DNA from 3 places in the Paenibacillus rhizoplanae genome. Region 2 is predicted to be linked to each of the others. Evidence: riboswitches for the same ligand, from Rfam matches in the RefSeq annotation. Region 2 holds a riboswitch; each other region holds the start of a gene.
What was found. A riboswitch is a leader RNA that binds a small molecule or an ion and turns the genes downstream of it on or off. The one in region 2 is predicted to bind cyclic di-GMP.

Region 1 (8,084 bases), on a different contig from region 2:
CTCAGCCAGCGGATTCACATCGACGGAGCCGGGTGGCATCCTTCCGGGGAGACCTATCCCTCCCTATCCGCTTTGCAAGGAGCCTTATGGGAGAACTGCAAGGTGCGAATCACCTATCTGCGCGGGGAGGACACTGCCGAGCGGCTGGTTGCACCGCTGGGGCTGGTAGTCAAGCGCGGCGTCTGGTATTTGGTCGCGGGGCATGATGGCGAGCTGAGGACTTACCGGGTCTCCAGAATCACTGAGGCCAAAGTCACAGAGGAGTCTTTTGAGCAGCCGGAGGATTTCGACCTGCCACACTATTGGGAGGCCTCCACCGCCGCGTTCAAGTCTGCCTTGCCCAGGTACCCCGCCAGCCTGCTTGTCAGGGATCTCACGATGAAGGAGCTGCAGAAGGAGCGATACGTCACTCTGTTGCACCAGGAGCCTTCTGAAGCCCCGAGTTGGATCAGGGCCGAGGCCGAGTTCAACACGCCGGAATCTGCGTGCCGGATCATCCTGTCCCTGGGTCAGGGCATCAAGGTGACCGCACCGCCTGAGCTTGCGGATACGGTTGCTTCGGCTCTGCGTGAAGCGGCAGCATTATACGATTTTTAATAATAGACCAAATGCACTAGTATCCCCTATAATATTACAATACACATTATTATTTATAGGGGGAACTTTACATTATGGACTGGATGAACAAGCTGCCGTTGAAACAAAAAATCGTCACCGGATGTTACCTGGTTGCCGCTTTATTCGCTGTTCCTGTCTTAATCACGCTAATCCTTATGGACAGGCTGCTGATCGGCATTGTTCTTGTCGCAGTCCTGGCAGCACTGACTTACCCGCTTGCGCGCTTTATCGAGAGAACGCTTACATCTTCTTTCGAGGACATCTCCAATGTGACGCACACGATTGCCAAAGGCGACTTCACCAGCCGTGCCGACGAGAATGGCTCCATGGGCGACATTAGCCGCTCCTTCAACACCATGATTGACAAGCTCAAAAAAATTCTCACCGATGCCTCACAGATTACCCGTCAGGTTATGGACGCCAGCCGCGGGATTGAAGACAAGAATCAGAACCTGAAGTTTGTAATGGCACAGGTGGCCTCCTCCTCCAATGAACTGGCTCTCGGTGCTAACGAGATCTCGGTGGATATCGCTGATATGACCGAATCGATCAAGGATATCGAAACCAAAGTCTCCAATTATACGAATTCCACCAAGGAAATGAATAGACGCTCTGTACATACGCTGGAATTGGTTGAACAGGGACGGCAATCGGTGGATACCCAAGCTGAAGGCATGCGCAAGAACATCCAGGCTACCCAGAAGGTGGCGGATACGATCGAAGCCCTGTCGCAGAACGCGCGCGGCATTACGATGATTACCAAGACGATTACCGAAATTGCTGAACAGACCAACCTTCTGTCACTCAATGCCTCCATTGAAGCCGCCCGTGCAGGCGAGCATGGCCGTGGCTTCGCTGTCGTTGCCCAGGAGGTGCGCAAACTGGCCGAGGAATCCACCGCTTCAACCAAAGAGGTGTTCGGGCTGGTACGCAGCATTGAAGCGGATATCAAGCAGGCCATTGATAACATCGCCATCAACGAAGAGGTAGTCCAGGTACAGAATGAGATGATAACGGAGACGGCCAATATCTTTGCTCAAATTGTACATAGCGTCCAATACATAACCGAGCAGATCTCCTCCTTCTCCGCAGAGAGTGATCTTATGCTGGAGAGCGCGCTCAAGATCTCCGGGGCGATCGAGAATATCTCAGCCATCACCCAGGAGACCGCCGCAGGGACCGAAGAGGTATCCGCAGCGATGAACGAACAGATTCACGCGCTGCAATCCGTAGCTGAGGAGACAGAGAAGATGACCTCCGCAGTCTTCAATCTGCAAAAAACGATTCATATTTTCAAATTTTAGCCTCGGCACAAAGAGACACGCCTGCGGAATTTTCTGCGGGAGGTGTCTCTTTTTTTGGGCAGAACAAAGAGTGTTATGTAATATTCACAAATTGTTGAAATTGTGCATAACACGAAGAATCCTGTTTTGCACTTCTTTACTATAAATGTTCTAGTACCATAGCTTAACTAGTAGCAGACTCTCCACCACGCCAATACTTAAGACCTATTAACAGATATTTCAATCCTGTATTTCTCATAAAATCATAACGTTTTGCAGCGAACCCGGGATGCAATGAGGCTTTGTGCTCACTTTCCAAAATTATAGCCCTTAATATTCATTTGCATTTTAAGACTTTAGTCTTCCAGAGACAACCATTTTCAAAAGTTTGAAAATCCAAATATCTAGCGATTTTTACTCCTGAATATTCGCTAAATTCCGAGCTTCTTCTCACAAGGGTTATTGACAAAAGAGGAGCAAGGAATATATTGTAAAGGAAAATTCTCCTTTGCTTAATTTATAACCGCATACCGGCAAAATTCACCGAAAGGGAATGACGCAAAGCCATGGATCTACAGTCTCATTTCTGAAGTGGGATCATGACAGCCAGGTTGCTGAAAAACTGTGAACGCCTTAGGTTTCGCGTTTGATTATGGTGATTCGTGCAACAGGCCTGTGCTCCTATTTTTGAGTACAGGTTTTCTATTGCTGACGTATACAAATAACAACTTGCGGGGTGGATGTTCTGAAGACAGTTGCAGATTATATGGCGGAAGCATTACGTAATCTAGGAGTGACACATTCTTTTGGAATCATTGGCAAGTCTATTTGCCCCATCGCTTTGAAAATGGTTGACTATGGCATTCAGTTTATTCCCGGCCGGCACGAATCCAGCTCCGGCTTCGCAGCCGGCGGTTATGCTCTGAAGACCGGCAGCCTCGGGGTAGCCTTCGGCACCTCCGGTCCGGGCGGAACGAACCTGCTCACCGCAGCAGCGCATGCCAAGGCCAATAATCTTCCCGTCCTCTTTATCACTGGCCACCAGTCCATCAAGGAGCTGGGCATTCCCCAATGTCAGGATTCCTCTTCCTATCTGGCTGATTTGGCGGATATGTTCCGGCCGGCCACCCTCTTCAGCAAGCTTGTTGAACGCGGCGATCACTTCAGCACGATTTTCAACCATGCCCTATCCATCGCCCTCGGTGACAAAAAAGGTCCGGTCCATCTCTGCATTCCGTTTGATGTGCAGACAGAGCGGCTCGCGGAATGCCGGATTGTTCTGCCGGAACGCGAAGGGCTGGTCAGCTACCAAAACTATGAACGGGTTATCTCGGCGATCAATGAATCCGCCCGACCTCTGATCATTGCCGGTAAAGGCGTCAACCGCTCGGGGGCCCATCAGGAACTGGTCCAGCTGGCCGAAACCTTCAACATTCCTGTAGTCACCTCTCCAGGCGGCAAAGGCGCCATAGCTTATGATCACCCGCTCTATCACGGTCCTGTCGGCGTTGGCGGCTCCTCGCACGGGGATGAATTACTGAACAATAGCGACCTGTTCATTGTTCTGGGCTCCCGTCTCAGCGATATGACCATCTGCAACCTCAAGCTGGAGAATCATCCCCAGCAGCTGATCCAGTTCGATGTAGATCCAACCTTTGTCGGCAAAATACTGTCCTCATCCACCATCGCTGTCGGCGGGGATTTGCGGGACAACCTGGCGCTGTATCTCCAGAAGCTGGACTCCTCTGAGGTTACCAAGCATGAAATCACAATCTCCAATGCTTACAATGACGAGCTGCCCGTGCTGGACGGGCTCTCTCTGGCTTCGGTATTGAGCACGATGAGCGATCTGATTCCGTACAACAGCAGCGTGTTTGTAGATGACGGCAGCCATGGCTTCAATGCTGTGAAATGGTTCAATGTGCGCAGGCCCGGCAGCTTCATATTCGATGCCTACTTTGCCTGCATGGGCAATTCAATTGGCATGGCGATCGGCGCCAAGACCGCCTCACCCGGGGAGACTGTCTTCTGTATTACCGGGGACGGCTGTTTTATGATGCTCGGAGCTGAAATAAACACCGCCGTTTGCCAGGACATTCCGGTGATTTTCATCGTGGTGAACAATATGCAGCTGGATATGGCGCTCAAGGGCATGGAGAAAACTACCGGCCGGATTGACGGTACGATCTTCGAGGTTCCGATGGATGCCGTGAAATTCGCCGAATCTCTGGGTGCAGCCGGCTTCCGATGTGAGACGCAGGAAGAGTTCGAAGCGGCAATCCGCGAAGCTGTAGCCCTTAACAAGGCAGCTGTCATTGAGCTGTTGACTGACCGAGATGAGATGCCTCCTACGGCCCACCGTACACTGGATCTAACGTAAGGAAGCCGTATCCCACACCTTTACTAACCTACTATCAGGAGGCCAAAGCGTGAACAAGAACATGAACAGCGGACTTGAACATTTCACTGATCTCTCTGGAGATTATGGGGCCAAGGCACTGGCTCCAATCAAAGAGCATTTTCCGGAATTAGCCGAATATATCATGGGCAATGCCTATGGCGATATTTTTCAACGGACCACGATTGGCTCTGACTGGAAAGAGATTGCGGTGATCTCGTCTCTGATTACGATGGGGCAATATGAGCAGTTAGGTGTTCATTATGTAATGGCGCTCCGTGTTGGCATGACCGTTGAGCAGATCAAGGGTGTGCTGCTGCATCTGGTTCCTTGTATCGGTGCCCCCCGGGTGATTTCGGCCTTTAATGTGCTGCTGGATACCCTGGAGGAGATCAGAGAAAAATCTTCATAATTCTACAATTTTCGACTTTCTGGTTGCGAATTTTAGACGGATCTGGTTATAATAGAGGTAAAATATCCCAAATTCAACTGCGGTTTGTCGAATAGAGTCGCAGGAACGATATTTTGGAGGTATTAAAACTTACACTTAGGGAGAGATCAACATGGGACAATTTATTTTGAAGACAGACACTGCGAAGAAAATAATCAATATTGAGCTGGAAGGAACCTTTTCTAACGAGGACGGACTCAAATCTATTCAGGCTTACCAGCAGACCATCAACCCGATTACCCCTGCTGAATATGCGCTGGATATCGACTGCCGCAAGCTGAATGTAACCGCTCCTGATGTTGTGCCGCTGCTTGAAGGCTGCTTCATCATGTTCAAGGCAGACGGCTTCCAGAAAGTAAGTCTTACCCTGGAGAATAACCCGATCCTCAAAATGCAGCTGGCACGCCTGGGCCGCAAAGCCGGACTTGAGAACCTGGAGATCACTTCAACCGTACAAGCTTAGTTAATCTTTTTTAAACCAAAATCATCTGCTTGAAACTCACGGCTTAGTACACCCAGTCCGCTTGACTGTTTATGATGCGAGTTTGCGGAATATATTCGAGGAAGTATAGCCAACAAAACTTTTGGGGGGTCTACACTATGGCTGGGATTCGTATTAAGGACATTGATATCTACCATCCAGGCAAAAGAATCGGCAATGACTTTTTCATTCAGCATTTTGACGACAAAGGTATTGATATCCGTGGACTGCTGGCTACTCTGGGCCGTGAGAACCGCTACAGCATCGACAGCCCGAATGAGAACTCCCTGACAATGGCTTTTGAAGCCGCAAGCAATGTTCTGGAGAAGACCGGTCTAACCGGCCCTGATATTGACCTGATCGCTTATGCAAGCCAGACCCCTGAATATATATTTCCAACGAACTCCTTGATGATTCACCGCCTGATTAACGGCGCTTCGCATACCATCTGTATTGATAGCAATGCCAACTGTGCCGGAATGACCGCTTCGGTTGAACAGGTCAGCCGCCAGATGATGGCGAACCCGAGAATCCGCCGCGCCCTGGTCATCGGCTCCGATTACGTAGCGCCGCATGCGGACAAGAATGATCCGGTGTATTATGCGAACTTCGGTGATGCCGCTGCCGCGCTCATCCTGGAACGCGATGAGCATTCGGTCGGCTTCATAGACTCTATCTATCAGACAGACACCTGTGTGTATGGCAACTCCCTTTTCCCGGCAGAAGGCCTGGCTCAGCTCGGACGCGCCGGTGTTGCCGCAGGAGAGTTCAATGTGAAGTTCATACCGTTCGATGATTCCATCTGTGTGGATGCCGCCTCCGAATCGATCAACACCCTGCTAAGCAACAACGGGATTGCCCCCGAGTCGGTCAAGGCTGCCTGCTTCTCACAGTTGTCTCTTCCGAACATCAAGGCGGTCTCCGGCAAAATAGGCATTGACCCTGAGGTCGCAGTCTACATAGGCGACGAGTTCGGTTATACCTCGACCAGCAGCCCGTTCATTGCCCTTCACAGAGCCGTCACTACAAGGCAGCTTGAACGTGGAGACAAGGTCCTGTTCTGGACCGTAGGTGCCGGATGGCAGAATGTCGCATTTGTAATGGAGTACTAATCTTACCGTTTATCGTGTGAAATATATAATTTCTTATATTTTCAATTAAAAAAACGGCCCGCTGCAGAGTTTCTGCCAGCGGGCCGTTTCTGTTCTATACCACTACTCTGCTCTAACGTCTGCCTCGCGCTTACCCTCATGCTTCTCCCAGCCCATCGTGCGCGACACAGCATCCTGCCAGGCGCCGTATCTGCGTTCCCGCTCCTCCGGCTCCATCTGCGGCGAGAAGACCTTCTCGGCGGTGTTGAAGCTCTCCAGCTGCTCACGGGTCCATACTCCGGAGGTGAGCCCGGCGAGCAGCGCAGCACCAAGTGCCGTAGTCTCCGCATAGGTTGTACGTGTCACTTCGCTGCCCAGAATATCAGCCTGGAACTGCATCAGCAGATTGTTGCGCACCGCACCGCCATCCACTCTTAGCCCGGTGAGCGGCATGCCGGCATCCTTCTGCATGGCGTCGATGACATCACGGGACTGGAAGGCCAGTGATTCCAGCGTCGCCCGTACCAGATGTGCGGAGGTGGTACCCCGCGTCAAGCCGAATATGGCACCCCGCGCATACATATCCCAGTAAGGCGCACCCAGTCCGGTAAAGGCCGGCACCACCACAACCCCTTCACTCTCGTCCACCTCGCTGGCCTTCTCTTCCGAGTCAGCGGGCGCGACGATCAGCCCCAGCCCCTCCTGCAGCCACTGCACTGCCGCTCCAGCCACAAACACACTGCCCTCCAGCGCATAATAGAGCTCATCGCCCATGCCCCAGGCTACTGTGGTCAATAGGCCGTGACTGGATGCCACAGCTTCAGTGCCTGTATTCATAAGGATGAAACAACCTGTTCCATAGGTATTCTTCGCACTGCCGGCTTCCAGACAGGTATGGCCAAAGAGTGCTGCCTGCTGGTCCCCCAGCACCGACCGGATAGGAATCTCCAGACCGAACCACTGCGGGTCACAGACACCGAAGTCTCCGCCCGACATCCTTACCTCCGGCAGTATGGACGGCGGAATACGCAGCGTGTCCATCAGCTCTTCATCCCACTGGCGCTCGTGCAGGTTATACAGCATCGTTCTTGAAGCATTGGTAACGTCTGTAGCGTGTACAGCGCCCCCGGTCAGCTTCCAGATCAGCCAGGTGTCTATCGTTCCCGCCAGGAGCTCTCCCTTGGCTGCCCGGTCTCTTGCTCCCGGCACATGATCCAGAATCCACGCCAGCTTGGTGGCCGAGAAATACGCGTCAATGACCAGCCCCGTCTTGTCCGCAATGACTCCGGCCATCCCGCGTGACTTCAGCTCCTCACATTGGTCTGCCGTCCGGCGGTCCTGCCAGACAATAGCCGGATAGATCGGCACTCCTGTGATTTTATCCCATATAAGTGCCGTCTCCCGCTGGTTGGTAATGCCGATAGCCGTTATGTGATCAGCCGGTAAGGAGCTTGCTGCAATGGCATCTCTCGCTGCTGCAAGCTGACTTTCCCAGATCTGCTCCGGGTCATGCTCAACCCAGCCTGGGCGGGGAAAGGATTGCTTGATCTCATACTGCCCTTGCGAGATCATTTCCGCCTCTGCATCAAAGAGAATTGCCCGTGAGCTGGTAGTACCTTGGTCCAAGGATAAGATCATAATGCCCAGCCTCCTGCAAGCCTTAGCTTGAAATATGTTTCACGATGAACAATATTAATGTGGTGATTTCAACAAAAAGCACCTCTGCTCTCAGAGGCGCTGTCATGCATGGTCTTGGTTTACT
Region 2 (8,084 bases):
CCGGAGCAATACCCTACGGACAAGCCTAGCCTGTTCGATGTGGATGAGAGCCAGCAGCATGTGGACCCGATACCCGTAGAGGACCTGACACTTGAGAAAGAGGAAGAGAAGGATAAGGAGACCACGAAGCACCGTTCCTCTAGCGACAAGAGATACCACACCGGGTTCTAAAGATGTATACTTTTCCGGTAACATAACCGGAGCATTCTCAAGCTGAATATGATGGAGGGATCACATTGCTGAAAGCGTTACCCCTTAACCGGCGCGGCATACCCTCCAGCCGTATCGCCCTGGGCTGCATGGGGCTGGGCGGCGGCTGGGACCGCGAACCGGTCACCGCTTCGAATATGAAGCAGGGACATGAGGCGCTGGATGCGGCGCTGTCTATAGGCATTAATTTTTTTGATCATGCGGATATCTATACCCGCGGCAAGGCGGAGAAGGTATTCGGGCAGATCTTCAAGGAACGGCCGGGGCTGCGCGGGGACATCCTCCTCCAGTCGAAATGCGGCATCAAGCTGATGGAGCCAGGCGATATCTCCAATAGCTTCGACCTCTCCAGGGAGCACATTTTGTCCAGCGTCGATGGAACTCTCGCACGGCTGGGCACAGAGTATATAGATATTCTGCTGCTGCACCGACCCGATCCGCTAATGGACCCCGAAGAGGTAGCGGAAGCGCTACATCAGCTCAAGGCCTCCGGCAAGGTGCGCCACTTCGGTGTCTCCAACATGAGTGCTGCCCAGATCCAGCTGTTACAGACTTATTGCGACGAGCCGTTCATTGTCAATCAGCTGCATATGAGCCTGTCCCGGATCAGCTGGGTTGACGCCGTACTCAGCGTGAACCGCGACCCGTGGAAGGACATTACGTTCCCGGAGGGCACCATGGAGTATTGCCGTGCCGGGAATATCCAGCTTCAGGCCTGGGGCCCGCTGGCCCAGGGACTCTTCAGCGGACGGCCGCTTGAAGGCCAGCCGGAGAATGTTGTGAATACAGCGGCCATGGTACGGAGACTTGCTGACGAGAAGGCTACGACACCCGAAGCCATCGTGCTGGCTTGGCTAATGACGCATCCCGCAGCCATCCAACCCGTCATCGGCACCGTGAATCCGCAGCGGATCGCCGCCTGTGCAGGCGCAGACCAGCTAGAGCTGTCCCGCAAGGAATGGTATGAGCTGTACGTCACCTCGCGCGGGGAGAAGCTTCCTTAAGATTGGATTTTACTGGAAATCTCATGAATGAACAGGTTCAGATTCATTGAAACCGTACATTTTCATAAAACTAGCGGAGAGGTACTGTCCTTGTATGGATAGTACCTTCTTTGCGGCGGAATACACTAGACCCCCATCATTTAGCCAACTGGTGCAGCATCCGAATTGTGTTTGGTTTTTCGCATACATTGGGCCCACACCCCTCACGCTCGCCGCCGGCTTTCGCCCCATTCAGGGGCACTATTGCCCCTCATTTCCACCACTCGCCCACTATCAGCGAATAACTCTATGCACTTTACCTCCCCCTAGTCTCCCCCTCACCTTTCTCCGCTCCTCCCAGCCACGCCCGCCGACTGTTCTCTATAAAGAACATTTGTGAAAAACAGCGATAACCGCAGTTACAGCGAGATATCCCACTCAATTCGTACTTTATTGCGAACATTTCGCTGAAATTAACATTTTTCTTTTCCAAGCGGCGCAGTGTATGATTTGCTTACGAGAACGTTCTTTATAAAGAACGAATATAACGAATAACTCATTAGCAAGTTGAGAGGGGGCTTAGCTATGTACCCCAGATCTGCCAAGCGGCGCAAACGAAAAGCCAGGAATCTCGGCCTGCGGATTCTGCAATCAGGTATGGCGGTATCCGTGCTTCTGATGTACACCTCGGGCCAGATCGGCAGTACCTATGGAGAGTTCAAAACCTCCCAGGAACAGATCAGCTCCATCGGACTGTGCTCGGTATTCCCGGGTCAGATTGAACAGCTGCTATCGGAATTCAGCGGGCACCTAAGCACCCTCATGGAGCTGAAATCTTCCCTTGGCAGCCATAGCATCAGTGGAGTGTACAACACTTCTGTCGCTACCGGAGAGCTATCGCTTACGGAGCTGGATCAGGCGGCTGGCGAACTCTCGGCTGAGCTCACTCAAGCTGGCAGCGAGATCGACCTATTGGAGAAGCAACTGAGCTTCAATGGGATGGTCTGGCAACAAATTTTGCAGGAAATTGGCCATGCAGCGGCCATTCTGCACAAGCTCGGAGGATATATGGTGAATCTCGACCCTAACTGTCTGGAAATCCGTGACGCACAGTTCTTCGACCAGCTTCAGGAGAGTCTTCATCAAAGCGGGATTCTATCGGAATCGCTGGCAGAGACGTTAAGCGGAATTATGCATTACCTTGGCACGATCCATGATATCGGCGGATCATTGCCCACCGGCAATCCGGACCGTGTCTTGCTCCGGGAGGATGACTACAGCTTCCCTGCTGAGGAGCCTATCCTCTCGTTCGTAACCAGCGCCTATCAGGCAGATTCGCAGGTATCCCCCGCGCTGCTGAACACGTATGAGCAGATGAATAGCGAATTAACGGCGTCCAAAGATACCCTGTCCTCCACCATCCACACCTTGCAGGAACGGCTGGCAGAGATCGCTGAAGCCAAGACGGCCCTTGAGGACAAAGCAAAGGCACAGCAAGAGGAAGAGGAACGCCTGGCGCTTGAAAAGGCCGATAAATCCAGAGCGGAGGAAGCCGAACGGCTCGCCTTAGAGAAGCAGAAGGCTGCTGACGAAGCGCTGAAGCTGAAGCTGGAGCATGAACAAGCCCAGAACCAACCGGCCGCAACCAGTCTTCCTGACAAAAGCCAGCCGGGAGAGCAGCCCGCTCCCACAGCTCCTGTACAGGACAATCCAGTCCCCACAGCTTCAGCAGCAGCAGAGGTTATTGCTCCGGCTGCCACTCCGGCGCCTGAGATTCTTTTACCGGAAGCGACTCCAGATTATGAACCCGGCAGCGAAATTCCAATTCCGGGCACTGTGATAGACGGCGGGCAGCCTGCTCCTACAGCTACACCGGCTCCACAATCTGAACCCAGCAAAGGCGGCGAATAAGATGCGCATCCGAAAAATAGTCAATACGATAATTTCCACTCTGATTCTTATAGTGTTCCTGGTGCTAATCACAGCCGTTGTCATCTCCAAAGCCTCCGGCGGCGAGCCCACCTTCTTCGGCTACCAGATCAAGACGGTATTATCCGGCTCCATGGAGCCCGGCATTCAGACCGGTTCCATTGTGGGCATTAAGCCGGGCGGGGACATGAGCCGGTTCCAGAAGGGCGATGTGATCACTTTTTTGAATCCCGATAACATTCTGATCACCCACCGCGTGGTCGCTGCCGAGCTGAACAGTGCTCTGGGGGAAGCCAGCTACACTACCAAGGGCGACAATAATGATTCAGCCGACACCGCCGCCGTCAGCTCCACGAATGTGGTAGGTGAGTATACCGGCGTAACCGTCCCCTATGTGGGCTATGCCATGAGCTTCGCAGTCTCCAAAGCCGGAAGCGTAGTGCTGATGATTATTCCCGGACTGCTTCTGCTCCTCTACGCGCTGTATTCTTCATGGAAGGCCGTTGCGGCACTGGAAAAGAAGAACGTCTCGTCTTCCGCAACCAGCGGCGGCGGGCCGGATACTTTGACTGACCTCATACAATGATCGATTGTCCTCTCCCGTTTACGAAACGTGGAGCCACAATACAGCTTGCCGGAAGCACCGGCTATGCACAAAGCAGACTCATAAGAGAGGGATGAACAAATGAACGTCAAAAAAACATTAGGTCTCGGCGTTGTATCGGCAGCATTAGGCTTGACCCTGGTCGGCGGAGGCACCTTCGCTTACTTCAGCAGCACTTCTACTTCCTCAGCTTCTTTTAACAACGGAACCTTATCACTTCAATCTGATCCCTCCGTCATTGTTAATCTCAGCAACCTCAAGCCGGGTGATACCGTCTTACGGGACTTCAAACTCAAAAATGACGGGACACTCAATATTCCCAAAGTGGTACTGCGCACCTCATCCGCCATTACAGACGCTCAGGGAGACAACGGCTCCCACAATTTCAAGGATGATATTATTGTGACCTTCCTCGTGAACAAGGATAAGAAAGAATCGCCGCTCCTGGTCATCTCGCTGGCCGATCTGGAGCAGGAGAGTCCCGATCTGGTGGCCCGGGGAATTGTCGGAGCGATCTTAGGCGGAGAGAAGTCCGGCATTAAAGCCGGTACCTCGGATAACCTGACCATCCAGTTTGCCTTCAAGGAGACCCTCCAGCCGCAGAACTATTATCAGGGCGATACGCTTGCACTGACGCTGAATTTCGAAGCCAACCAGGAAAAAGGCAGTCTCAAATAATTCCACAACAAATCAAACCATTCGAGGAGGAAATAAATCATGGGTATCAAAAAAACATTGGGTCTTGGCGTAGCATCGGCAGCACTAGGTTTGTCTTTAATCGGCGGGGGCACCTTCGCTTACTTCAGCTCCACAGCCACCAGCACGGCAACCTTCGCCGCAGGTACGCTGAAGCTCGGCTCTTCCTTCAATACTCCGGTAGCGCTGACGAATCTGAAGCCGGGAGACTACACCGTCCGCACCTTCACCTTGTCCAATGACGGCACACTGGATATCAAGCTCCTCAAGCTTGCCACCACTTACACCGTGACCGATGCCATGGGCGATAACGCGGGCCAGGATCTCGGAGACCACTTCAAGGTCAAGCTCCTAGATAGTACGTACACCGGCGGTTCACTAAGCGGTCATGTGCTGTCCGAGATCTCCCTGAAGGATCTGAAGAATACCCCCAGCTACGATCTCGTAGCAGCAGGCGTACTGCCAGGAGGGATTGCCGCCGCCGGGTCCAAGACCTTCAAGATCGCTTTCGAATTCGTAGACAACACGCTCGATCAGAACATTTTTCAGGGTGACGGCTTAGCTCTGAACTGGACCTTCGATGCACTTCAAGGACTGGGAGAAGCCAAGTAGGTCAGCAATCCATGAAGACGGCACATCCTTCCCCAACCGGGCCGGGTGTGCCTTTTCCTTTTCTCCCGGCTGCCGGGTTCAATGAATTTTGTCCGATTTGCGGATTTTTGTTATACTTACAAATGGAAACGGCTTTGCTGTCCCTTTAACGGGCGGTGCCGTTTCAGCGAGAAAGATAAGGAGAATGTATAGCGCGAAGCCTATAAATTCTTATCTTTTACCAAAAAGTACGGAGGGCGTTGTAATCGTGTCAGATACTATGGGAAGCCGCATCCACAAACTCCGGCTGGAGAAGGGCTATTCGTTATCCGAGCTTGCGGATAAGGCTGATGTGGCGAAATCATACCTCAGTAATGTGGAACGGAACATTCAATCCAACCCCTCCATTCAATTCATCGAAAAAATCGCTGACGCGCTTCAGGTATCCATTCATGCACTGCTGTATGGCGGGCTGGCAGAGACGGAAGAACAGGCTCTGGACGGGGAATGGTTCCGGCTGGTTCAGGAGGCCATGGCCTCCGGTATAAGCAAACGGGAATTCAAGGAGTTCCTCGATTACCAGAAATGGCGCATGGATCAAAAGGACAACTAGACGTAGTATTGTATGCCGCCGGGAAGACTTCACTTGGCAGGGAGGCCACCTTCGGCGAAGGCATCCTTTCAAAGGCATACAGAAAAGGCACAGCGTACCGGCCGCTGTGCCTTTTCTGTATGTATCCGAACAATGATGACCGCCCTTACATCGCCTGGAGTGCCTTTTCGCTTAGAAACCGGCGGATATCCTCCGCCGCGATCCCCGCCTGCTTGGCAGACATCAGCAAGTCTACCCATTCCAAATCCAGATCAACTGCCTGCAGCTCGTCATTCCCCTGGTTGGACATATCCAAGAAATCTCCTCCTAGAATTTTCGCGTCCCCAGGCAGTCCGGCCATCATAGTAGTATTGCTACTTTGTAGTATTTCTACTTTAGATCCGAGACTTTGTGCCCCTGTCTTTCGGCAGGTTTACCTTTTACTGGACCCTTTCCATCATGAAAGGATCTGGCAAGAATCGATGAAACCGTTCTCCGCAATAACATTATACAAGATCATACGCGATTAGTGTGTCGTTTTCTGGAATTTTTTTATGTTAAAATGTGAGGAAACTTAGCTGAAATTGCCAGCAGGTTATATAAATATTTCCAGTTCCAAGTTCAAACCCTATGTAATAGTTTAAATATACTAAAGGGAACTCTAACCGCCCCGACTTACCGCTGCACGCACCATCGTATAGAGACAATTACCCATTTGTTTATATAACGGAGAGTTATGTGAGTTTTTTCTATTTATGATAGTTCCGTATGAATACTGTAATGAATCATGCCAAATTGCGAACGGATTGACCGAAAGTATGAATTGATTACCCCGCCGGAAAGTAGCACAATAGGATGAGAATGAAACCGCAAACATTTGCAGCTCCGCCAAGTGGCACACTGGATGCCTCGCGTGGAGTTTATCCGTTAGGAGGACCTATTCATGGCAGTCAAAGAGCCCTATAACGACACAGTATGGAGCAAATACTACGGCCCCAACCTGGGCTACATCCAAGAAAGATATGAGCAATTTGTCAAAGACCCCTCTTCTGTTGAACAACATTACCGCGATCTCTTCACCGTATCCGGTCCCCCTCCACTGGCACCCGATGCCGAGAGGGCTCCAAGGCCTGCCGTATCCGCAGATGCGCAGTGGCTCAAGAAGGCTGTCAAGGCCTCGAAGCTGATCGCCAATATTCGTATATATGGCCATATGGCCGCAGACATTGACCCGCTGGAGCGCAGCACGAACCCGATGGCCAAATGGCTGGAGCTGGAGACCTACGAGCTTACCCGCGAGGATCTTAATGCCCTGCCCGCTTCGCTGATCTGGGATAATGCCCCTGCGGATGTGCATACCGCGATGGATGCCGTCCACAGAATGCGCCAGGCCTATACCCAGACCATCGCCTATGAATTCGGGCATGTACATGATGAACGCGAGCTGCGCTGGCTCAACAGCCAGGCGGAATCGATGACTTCCCCTGCCCCGCTTAACAATACGGAGCGCAAGGAGCTGCTGAAGCGGCTGATTCAGGTGGAGCATTTCGAGACCTTCCTGCACAAGACCTTCGTCGGCCAAAAGCGCTTCAGCCTGGAGGGCAATGATGCCCTTGTGCCGATGCTGGATGAGATTGTGCGGGCTGCCGCGCATGACGGCGCAGAGCATATCCTGATGGGTATGGCCCACCGCGGAAGACTTAATGTGCTGGCTCATATTCTGGGCAAGCCTTATGATATTATTTTCTCAGAGTTCCATCACTCGCCGAATAAAGAACTGTTCCCTTCGGAAGGCTCCATGGGCGTGACCTACGGCTGGAGCGGTGATGTGAAGTACCATCTCGGGGCTGACCGTGCCGTCCGCGAAGGCGAGACCGTACGCACCCGGATCACGCTGGCCAATAACCCGAGCCATCTTGAATTCGTCAATCCTGTAGTCGAGGGCTTCACACGCGCCGCACAGGAAGAGCGCAACGCTCCGGGAATGCCTAAGCTGAATACAAGCAAGGCCATGGCTGTGCTGATGCACGGCGATGCCGCCTTCCCTGGAGAGGGCATTGTCGCTGAGACGCTTAATATCGGCAAATTGCAGGGTTATCAGAATGGCGGTACCGTGCATATTATCGTCAATAACCGGATCGGCTTCACCACGGAGAGCGAGGATTCCCGCTCCACCCATTATGCCAGCGACTTGGCCAAAGGGTATGAGATCCCGGTCGTGCATGTCAATGCCGATGACCCTGAAGCTTGTATCGCCGCAGTCCGTCTGGCCAGCGCTTACCGCCATATGTTCAAGAAAGACTTCCTGATTGATCTGATCGGCTACCGCCGCCACGGGCATAATGAAATGGATGATCCCGAGACTACACAGCCGATTGTATACGGCAAGGTGCGGAACCACCCTACTGTATACCGCGCTTATGCAGAACGCCTGGAGCGCGAGAAGGTAATCACAGCCGATGATGTAACGAATATGATT
Region 3 (8,084 bases), on a different contig from region 2:
CAGCTTGATATCGCCGGTGTACAGATAGAGCGCTACGGCCTGCATATTGTAATCCTTCAGGACCTTGTAGTACTCCTCCATATTCTCACACGAGCGGCCCACATCGCTGGCACAACTGGTCCGCATGATATTGCCGCTATAGGCTACGCCCAGCCACTTCATAATATAGGGCAGATGCGTAACTGCACCCTCGTCAAAATAAAACTGCTTGTTATTCACCACCGTCCCGGTCAGCGTATAGCTGCCGTGAATCGGCTCCTTAATCGGAGACTTCAGCGCCTCCAGACTGAGATTATCCCATGTCCACCAGTTGTACTTATCCTCAGCCTCTGAGGAATAGATTCCCCTGGCCGTCCGCAGCGTCAACTCGTTGGTGCCGCTGATGAGCTGCTCTTTGGGAATGTACAGCTCATAGGTTTTGCGGAAGTCGTACTTACTGCCTGTTCCGGCAATCCCGGCAATCTGGATAATGCCTGAGAGCTGACGGTTGGAGAATACGCTCATCTGGGGTACGGATTTGTAGGCATCGATAATGCTGACGCGAAATAAGACCCCGTGCTCCGGGATCTTATCCAGCTCATACTGAATCCGCAGCTCCGGGTTGGTCTCCCCGTGCAGGCCGGAGGGCAGCGACTTCAGTTCTGCCGACCTGGCAGTGGATGAAGCCATGCTGAGCGTCTTCTTCACCCCGCTTGACCCTGCCGCCTTGAACTCAGCGGCAGAGCCGTCATGCTTGCCAAGCTTCCATAGAACAGTTCCTTCCGGCATCTCAGGACCGGCATCCTTGGCCGCTGATAATGAAGACAGATCCACATCCGCTTCACCGTCCTTCGTCCCGTAATCTCCGAAGACAGAGACGGACAACAGAATCAAGATGATCAGTGCTGCAAATTTTAGTAGCCTGTGGAGATATTTACTGGGTTTCTTTTGAACTCTAGTCCTCATTCCCTTGTCCTCGCTTTCTTCCGGGGGTTCTGTGCTGTTCTGTTCTGTACCGGACTTACGTTACGCTTCGTCTTCTGTAAGGCTTCCTTAAGGAAGCGTCAGCGCACTCTGGGGAATAATCATCTGCTTCTGACTCTGGCTTTTCCACATCAGACTGACGCTGGCATCCCCGCGGTTCTCGTAATACTCTACCTTGATAGCGTAGGGGGTATTCGCAGAAAGCGTGATACTGCCCTCCCTGCTGGCACTGCTCTGATTCTTCCAGCTGTCGATCAGGAGCTTGCCGCCGATCCATACGCGGATGCCGTCATCGGAAGAAGCGGTGAACGTGTACTTTTCACTGTAGAGAGGCTTAAGAGTCCCGGTCCAGCGTACCGAGAACGAATCCTTGGGCAGGCCGGAGGCCGGTGCATTGCCATGCCAGTTGAATTGAATGGTGCTGTCATTACGGGTAAGCAGCGGTGTGCCGGACAGATCCATATTGCCATAATACTGACCTCTCAGGCCGTTCCTTGAGCTTATTACAGCCGCAGCATGGGTTTTGGTACCCACCGCAAGCTTGTAATCCTCCCGGGATACGGTGTATTTATGGTTCATGAAGCTTTGAATTTTCACGGGCGGGTTATTCTCAACCAGCATCTTGCCCCATGTCATCGTATATACCCATTTGCTTTGTTGTTGAGACATGATGACAGGGTCTGGAAGCTCTCCGCTCTCCCCGATTCCGATCGGTTTGCTGCCCGCCAGCTTCAGGAGGCTGTCATAATAAGACTGCTTGAAATCATTATCATAAATGTCGGCGGCCAGAATATCTACCTTGGCAGTGCCGGGAAAATAAGCAGAGTAAGGCTCCGACGACTTGTTGGGGGCATTCGGATTCCACACCCACAGCAGATTGTTCAGCTTATGTGTATTCACCATGCGGTCATACACAAGATCCCAGAGCCTGGCGAAGTCATCCTTCTGCCCCCACCAGAACCAGCCGCCGTTCATTTCATGATAGGGCCGCCATAACACCGGAACTCCGGCATCGCGCAGTTCGCCCAGATATTTGGATACGTCATCCAGCTCGGCAACCAGGGCTTTGTACTGCGGAGTTCCGGGAGTGACATACAGCTTGAATTGACTCTGGCTAAGCGGCTTCTGCACATTGGTCCATGCCGGCGCAGTTCCCGGCAGATTCTGATGGAAGGTCATGGCGACAATTCCGCCGCCCTCATGCCACCGGATGGCGCTGTCCACGACAGCCTGACGCTGCCTGGCGATGGTCTCCTTGGACTGGTTGCCTATGGCTCCCAGCTCATAGCCATGCAGAACGGCATAGCGGCCGCTTGTTGTGCGGAGCTTATTATTGAATTCATCGGGGCTCTCCAGGTAATCATGCTGGCCGGATATCATCCCCTTGCCACTGAGATCACTGAGATAGCTTAACAGTGCGGAAGCCTCCTTGGAGGCCAAAGGATTAATGGGCTTGTTGATGGAAGCGGGGGCGGCAGGTGCCGTAACCTTGGCGGCTGCGGGCAGACTGCGCCCTTCCCCCCATGGAAGTAATGATAGGATAAGGATCAGAGGAAAAATAGTAGTATATAGCCTGTACTTACGGTAAGTGTTCAATGTAATCTCCTTTCTCCAGCCACACTCTCCGGCAGGGCCCCGGAGGCTGCGCCTACCGGACTGTCTGCCTTTCTATAGCTTAGTAGCCCTGCTGGTAAGCAGGGCCATTAAGAGTGGCTTACAGGATTTATAATTGTAACGTCTTAACCAGTAACAGCGCCAATAATGAACACAGCTGCGGACCTTATGAGCTTAAGAAGCGGACGGGAGGAACAACGCGCTTGCCGGAACGGTACCTTTGGCCTGGCTCGGACTCTGCCACATCAGCCGCGCTTTTGCATCCCCTTGATTCTCATAATACTCTACCTGAATATCATACAGCTCGCCTGCGGTCAGGCTGATGCTGCCCATGCGTTCGGTGCCGCTCTGCTTCACCCAGCTGTCAATCACAAGCTCCCCGTTCACCCGTACGCGGATACCGTCATCAGAAGTGGTATAGATCTGATAAGTCTCCGTGTACAGCGGCTTAATCTTCCCGCTCCAGCGGACAGAGAAGAAGTCTATGCCGACGGTGGCATCCGGCGAACCTTGGCGCCAGTTGAAATCAAGCACAGCATCGGTACGCACTACAGCGGGTTCGCCCGATAGCGTCATGTTATTGAAGTATTCCGCGTACAGTCCATTGGCAGCAGGGACTTCTACCGGCAGATCCATCGGCGTTGCTGTAGGGGAAGGGACGGGAACAGGGGCTGCTGTTGGCGTAGGCACCGGTGTTGGCGTTGGTGTCGGTACTGGCGTCAGTGTTGGTGTTGGCATTGGTGTCGTTACTGGTGCCGGCGTTGCTGTCGGAACTTGCGCTGCTGTCGCTGCTGGTACCGGAGTCGGTACTGCTGTTGCAGCCGGAGCAGGTATGGATGTGTTAATTGTTGAGAAAAGCGCACTTGCTGGTACGGTTCCCTTCACCTGGCTGGGGCTCTGCCACATCAGATGGACATTCGCATCGCCTGCATTCTCGTAATACTCTACCTTGATATCGTACAGTTGCCCGGCAGTCAAGGGTATGCTACCTGTGCGGGCAGTTCCACTCTGCTTCACCCAGCTGTCAATGACGGCTGTGCCGTTCACCCATAAGCGGATACCGTCATCCGATGTAGTATAGAACTGATAGGTCTCACTGTAAGCCGGCTTAATCTGGCCGCTCCAGCGGATCGAGAAGTAGTCTATGCCGAGTGCAGCATTAGGCGTACCCTGACGCCAATTGAAGCTGATGACGTCGTCATTACGTACCATAACCGGCGTCCCCGAGAGCGTCATGTTCTTGAAGTATTCTCCAAGCAAGCCATTCTGAGCAGGCTTATTCTCCGTCTCACCGGAGGTTGGGACCGGCTTCGGAATCGGCGCAACAGTTGGTGTCGGAATTGGCATTGGTGTTGCGGTTGGTGTCGGCGTTACTGTTGGCGTCGGTGTTGGGGTTGCTGTAGGCGTCGGCGTTGCGGTTGGCTTAGGAGCCGCCGCCGGAGCAGACCAGGCCTTATATTGGTCACGGGTTAGTGTGTAGCTGTCATTCATGAAATTCTTGATCGTCGCCGTGCTGTTATTCTCATAGAGCATCTTGCCCCAGTTCATCATGAACACATAATTCTGCTGGGTCAGCTTCAGCTTCGAGATGTTCGGCATTTCGCCGTTCTCGCCGATGCCGATCGGTTTGCCGCCAGCCAGGCTGGTCAGATCATCATGATATTTATTCGAGTAGTCGTTATTATATATATCTGCTGCCAGCACATCCACTCTGTCCGCGCCCGGATAGGTCCGTGCATAGGGATCAGAGTTGGCATTCGGCGCATTCGGGTTCCAAACCCAAATCAGATTATTTAACTGATGAACGTTCACGAACCGGTCATACATAATATTCCACAGGGCTGTAAAATTATCTTTCTTCCCCCACCAGAACCAGCCGCCGTTCATTTCATGGTAAGGTCTCCACAGGATCGGAACCTTAGCATCCCGCAGACTTTTCAGAGAGACAGCTACTTTATCCAGATCGGTAATCAGCGCATTATACTCTGTAGTGCCGGGGGTTACGTATTTGTTGAATTGCGCTTGGGTGATTGACTTCTGCACATTGGACCATTCGTGCTTGGTGCCCGGCAGGTTCTGGTGGAAGGTCATGGCGACAATTCCGCCCGCTCTGGACCAGTTCGTCGCACTCCAGACGATGTTTTTGCGTTGTGCAGCTACTCCGCTCTCACTCTGTCCACCGATGGCTCCAAGCTCATAACCATGTAGTGCTGCGTATTGTCCGCTTGTTCCCTTCAGCTTGTTGCTCAGCTCATCAGGACTCTCGAAATAGTCATGCTGGCCTGTAATGATTCCATTTCCCGAGATATCATACAGATTGTTCAACAGCTTGACCGCCTCAGGGGAGGCATTAGGGTTCACTGGCCCTCCCTCCGAGGAGGCAGCCTTGACGGTGGAAGGGGCGATTCCCAGTCCCACGGGTACAGCAGACAATACCACGGCCAGCGACAACACAGCGCAGAACAAACGAGACTTACGGTAAGTTTTCACAATATTCTCTTCCTTTCGGTAGCCAGGCTGCCACTCTTGCGAAGGCCCTATAGCTTTGCGTCCCTATCTTTCGATTAGGTTTGCCATTGTCGTTTTGGAAGGATCAATCCCTCTTACCTTAAGTATCGTCTCTATGCAAATTTAATGTATAGTAATGTCGAAATTTTCCCAAAAAATAGTTCTTAATGCCTGATTTGAAATTGTAACATTTGGTTAAATAGATAAGTTAGACCTACGAAATGAACTGATGTAGAGCTATATCCTCCCAGTCCAGAGTAATACGAATGTTATCCTCCTCTACGAGCTCCGACCCCGTCTGCACCTCAATGAACTCCACATCGGTAAGAGCAAGAATGGCATGCTTGGTTCCTTCCGGTATCCGCACCACATCTCCCGCCTTCACCGTATGCATCTTCTCATTGATGACAATGCTGGCTTCTCCGCTGATGAAGGTCCAGATTTCACTGCGTTTGTGATGCAGCTGATAGCTGATATTTTTACCTTCATTGATGAAAATCCGCTTGGTCAGCACCTCGTTGCCCTCGTCATATTTCACATAGTCAATCACCTTGTAGTGACCCCAGCGGCGCTCCTCGTACATCGGTCTTTGTTCAAAAGACTTCAGCACTTCCTTGATCCGCGGACTCTCAGTCTTGTGCGTCACCAGAATGCCGTCCGGGCTGGCGGCGATAATTAGATCCTTCGCCCCGATTACCGTAATCGGAATATCCAGCTCGTTAATGAGGCAGGTGCCCTCGGAGTCAGCGGTCACAAAGCCTTTGCCGACATGGTTGCTGGTCATTTCCTCGGTCAGGGTGTTCCAGGTACCCAGGTCCTTCCAGAATCCGGCGTATGGCTGTACGACGATGTTCTCCTCTTTCTCCACCACTTCGTAATCAAAACTGATCGAGGACAGTAGCTTATACTGCTTCTGCAGCTCTTCGTAATTCAGCGGCAGCCCTTTGCGCTGCAGGATATCCAGCAGGTAACCCAGACGGAAGGCGAACACTCCGCAGTTCCAGAGCGCGCCCTGGCTGATCAGCTCCTCGGCCTGCACACGGTCCGGCTTCTCCTGGAAGTGGCTGACCTGCAGGTAACCATTGGCCCCCGCATCTGCGCCGGTTGGAATAATGTAGCCGTATTTCTCCGAAGCATGCTCGGGAACTACGCCCATCAGCGCCAGGTTCGCCCCGCTCACCAGCATGGTGTTCTCCAGCTGCAGCACCGTTTCGAAAAAGGAGGATTCCACGTATGGGTCCACCGGCAGAATCGCCACGGTCTCGCTTGGGGACACCCCCGCGATGGAATACAGATAGGCCGCCGTCAGCGCAATGGCCGGGAAGGTATCCCGCCGCTCCGGCTCCACGATGATCGGCACTTCGCTGCCGAGCTGGCTCTGGATCATCTCCACCTGGCTGCGTCCGGTCGCCAGATAAGAGGACCCGGCCATGCCGTTCTCCTCCAGCTGTCTCCATACCCGTTGTACCATCGATTCCGGTTCACCTGCCGGGCTTTCCAGTACCTTCAGAAATTGCTTGGAGCGTGAATCATTGGACAACGGCCAGAGCCGCTTGCCGGAGCCGCCTGATAGAAGTACTAGTTTCATAGTGAACCCTCCATATCGTATTGTTATTGGGTATTTCTTGTTGCGGAGCTGTGAGTTAAAATCCCGCCTGTTATGAGGGTCGCTGCAAGGAATTTTGGGCTTACGGCCGCTGTTGTCTCCAGATGTTGTTGATTATATTGCTTGCAGCAGATAACATCCGGAGACAAAGGCGGACGCTAACGCTCCTACAGCTCCAAAATTCCTCTCCGCTCCATTTCATAACAGGCTGTGCTTTTACATCCGCTTCGCCCGCAGGCGAAGCTCCCGGCTAAAGATCCGATATTGCCGCTTGTGGTAGCGGCAAGGGGAGCGGGGCGGCCGCTATGCTTGCGCGGCAGCAGTTGAATCCCTGGTTGCCGCCTACTGTTGCGGCGGAGAAAAATTCAAAGGCTCAAAGACTCTTAAGTGCCGCTTGTTCCAAGGCGTCGCCGCTGATTTAGTTAGCGGCTGGAGAGAACAAGAGTATGGGCAATAGAATCCAAGACAATGGGATTCAAGATCGGGATTCAAGACCGGGATTCAAGACCGGGATTCAAGACTCTTGTGCCAAGGGCTCGCCGCACAAGTTCGCGGCGGCAGAAGCTAGTTAGTTAAGTACTGGGCACTTGCTTGTGCTCCTCAGTTGCTCCATTTGGCCCGCACTCAAGAAATCAGGTGCACTAATGCTCCTCATTTGCTCCATTCAGTCTGAATCTGAGAAATCAGGGGCATTTGTGCTCCTCATTTGCTCCATTCGGCCATCATCCGATAAATCAAGGGTACTTATACTCTTCATTTCACCGTGCAGCCCACTTTCGGCGCATTTAATGGGATTTATCCCTCTCATTTCGCCATCCATCCCGCTTTCGGCGCATTTAATGGGATTTATCCCTCTCATTTCGCCATCCATCCCGCTTTCGGCGCATTTAATGGGATTTATCCCACTCAATTCGCCGTCCAGCCCGCTTTCGGCGCATTTAATGGGATTTATCCCACTCATTCGCCGTGCGGCCCACTTTCGGCGTAACGCATCAAGTGGATCGCCGCTCTACACCGCGCCAGCCACGCTGGCGGAGAATCCGCTAAGCCCGCCCATCTGCGGGCGGCCGACGGAGATGTACTCGAGGCCGGTGCCTTCGATTTGCTCTTTGGTATAGACGTTGCGGCCGTCGATCAGCACCTGGCGGCGCATGGTTCCCGCCAGCTGGTGCAGGTTGATCTCCTTGAACTGGCTCCAGTCGGTCAGCAGGCAGACGGCGTCGCTGCCTTCAGCGGCTTCTTCGGCCAGTCCGCACCAGCGGAGCTGCGGGTGATCATATTCCTTACGGAAGTTGTCCGCGGCAATAGGATCATACAGCTTCACAATTGCTCCCTCGGCGACGAGCGCCTCGACGATCTCGCGGGCCGGTGCCTCGCGGACATCATCGGTATT

Region 1: linked by a shared signal. The riboswitch ahead of ACFSX3_RS09755 (thiamine pyrophosphate-binding protein) and the one ahead of ACFSX3_RS17480 (anti-repressor SinI family protein) in region 2 are both predicted to bind cyclic di-GMP.
Region 3: linked by a shared signal. The riboswitch ahead of ACFSX3_RS27015 (PA14 domain-containing protein) and the one ahead of ACFSX3_RS17480 (anti-repressor SinI family protein) in region 2 are both predicted to bind cyclic di-GMP.

The regions. Positions count from the first base shown of each region.
Region 1 is NZ_JBHUKY010000020.1:7,490-15,573, reverse strand. Features, by position in the region: gene ACFSX3_RS09765 (helix-turn-helix transcriptional regulator) at 1-597, shown strand, start outside; gene ACFSX3_RS09760 (methyl-accepting chemotaxis protein) at 672-1,922, shown strand; cyclic di-GMP riboswitch class I at 2,424-2,520, shown strand; gene ACFSX3_RS09755 (thiamine pyrophosphate-binding protein) at 2,668-4,281, shown strand; gene ACFSX3_RS09750 (carboxymuconolactone decarboxylase family protein) at 4,331-4,711, shown strand; gene ACFSX3_RS09745 (hypothetical protein) at 4,863-5,213, shown strand; gene ACFSX3_RS09740 (3-oxoacyl-[acyl-carrier-protein] synthase III C-terminal domain-containing protein) at 5,351-6,343, shown strand; gene glpK (glycerol kinase GlpK) at 6,446-7,960, opposite strand; gene ACFSX3_RS09730 (ATP-binding protein) at 8,080-8,084, opposite strand, start outside.
Region 2 is NZ_JBHUKY010000030.1:47,443-55,526, forward strand. Features, by position in the region: gene ACFSX3_RS17445 (hypothetical protein) at 1-171, shown strand, start outside; gene ACFSX3_RS17450 (aldo/keto reductase) at 237-1,214, shown strand; gene ACFSX3_RS17455 (hypothetical protein) at 1,779-3,104, shown strand; gene sipW (signal peptidase I SipW) at 3,106-3,708, shown strand; gene ACFSX3_RS17465 (TasA family protein) at 3,808-4,404, shown strand; gene ACFSX3_RS17470 (TasA family protein) at 4,444-5,034, shown strand; gene ACFSX3_RS17475 (helix-turn-helix domain-containing protein) at 5,294-5,626, shown strand; gene ACFSX3_RS17480 (anti-repressor SinI family protein) at 5,772-5,915, opposite strand; cyclic di-GMP riboswitch class I at 5,950-6,053, opposite strand; gene ACFSX3_RS17485 (2-oxoglutarate dehydrogenase E1 component) at 6,549-8,084, shown strand, end outside.
Region 3 is NZ_JBHUKY010000068.1:163,589-171,672, reverse strand. Features, by position in the region: gene ACFSX3_RS27025 (discoidin domain-containing protein) at 1-945, opposite strand, end outside; gene ACFSX3_RS27020 (glycosyl hydrolase) at 1,033-2,559, opposite strand; gene ACFSX3_RS27015 (PA14 domain-containing protein) at 2,752-5,067, opposite strand; cyclic di-GMP riboswitch class I at 5,082-5,162, opposite strand; gene ACFSX3_RS27010 (sugar phosphate nucleotidyltransferase) at 5,300-6,673, opposite strand; gene ACFSX3_RS27005 (UDP-glucose dehydrogenase family protein) at 7,701-8,084, opposite strand, start outside.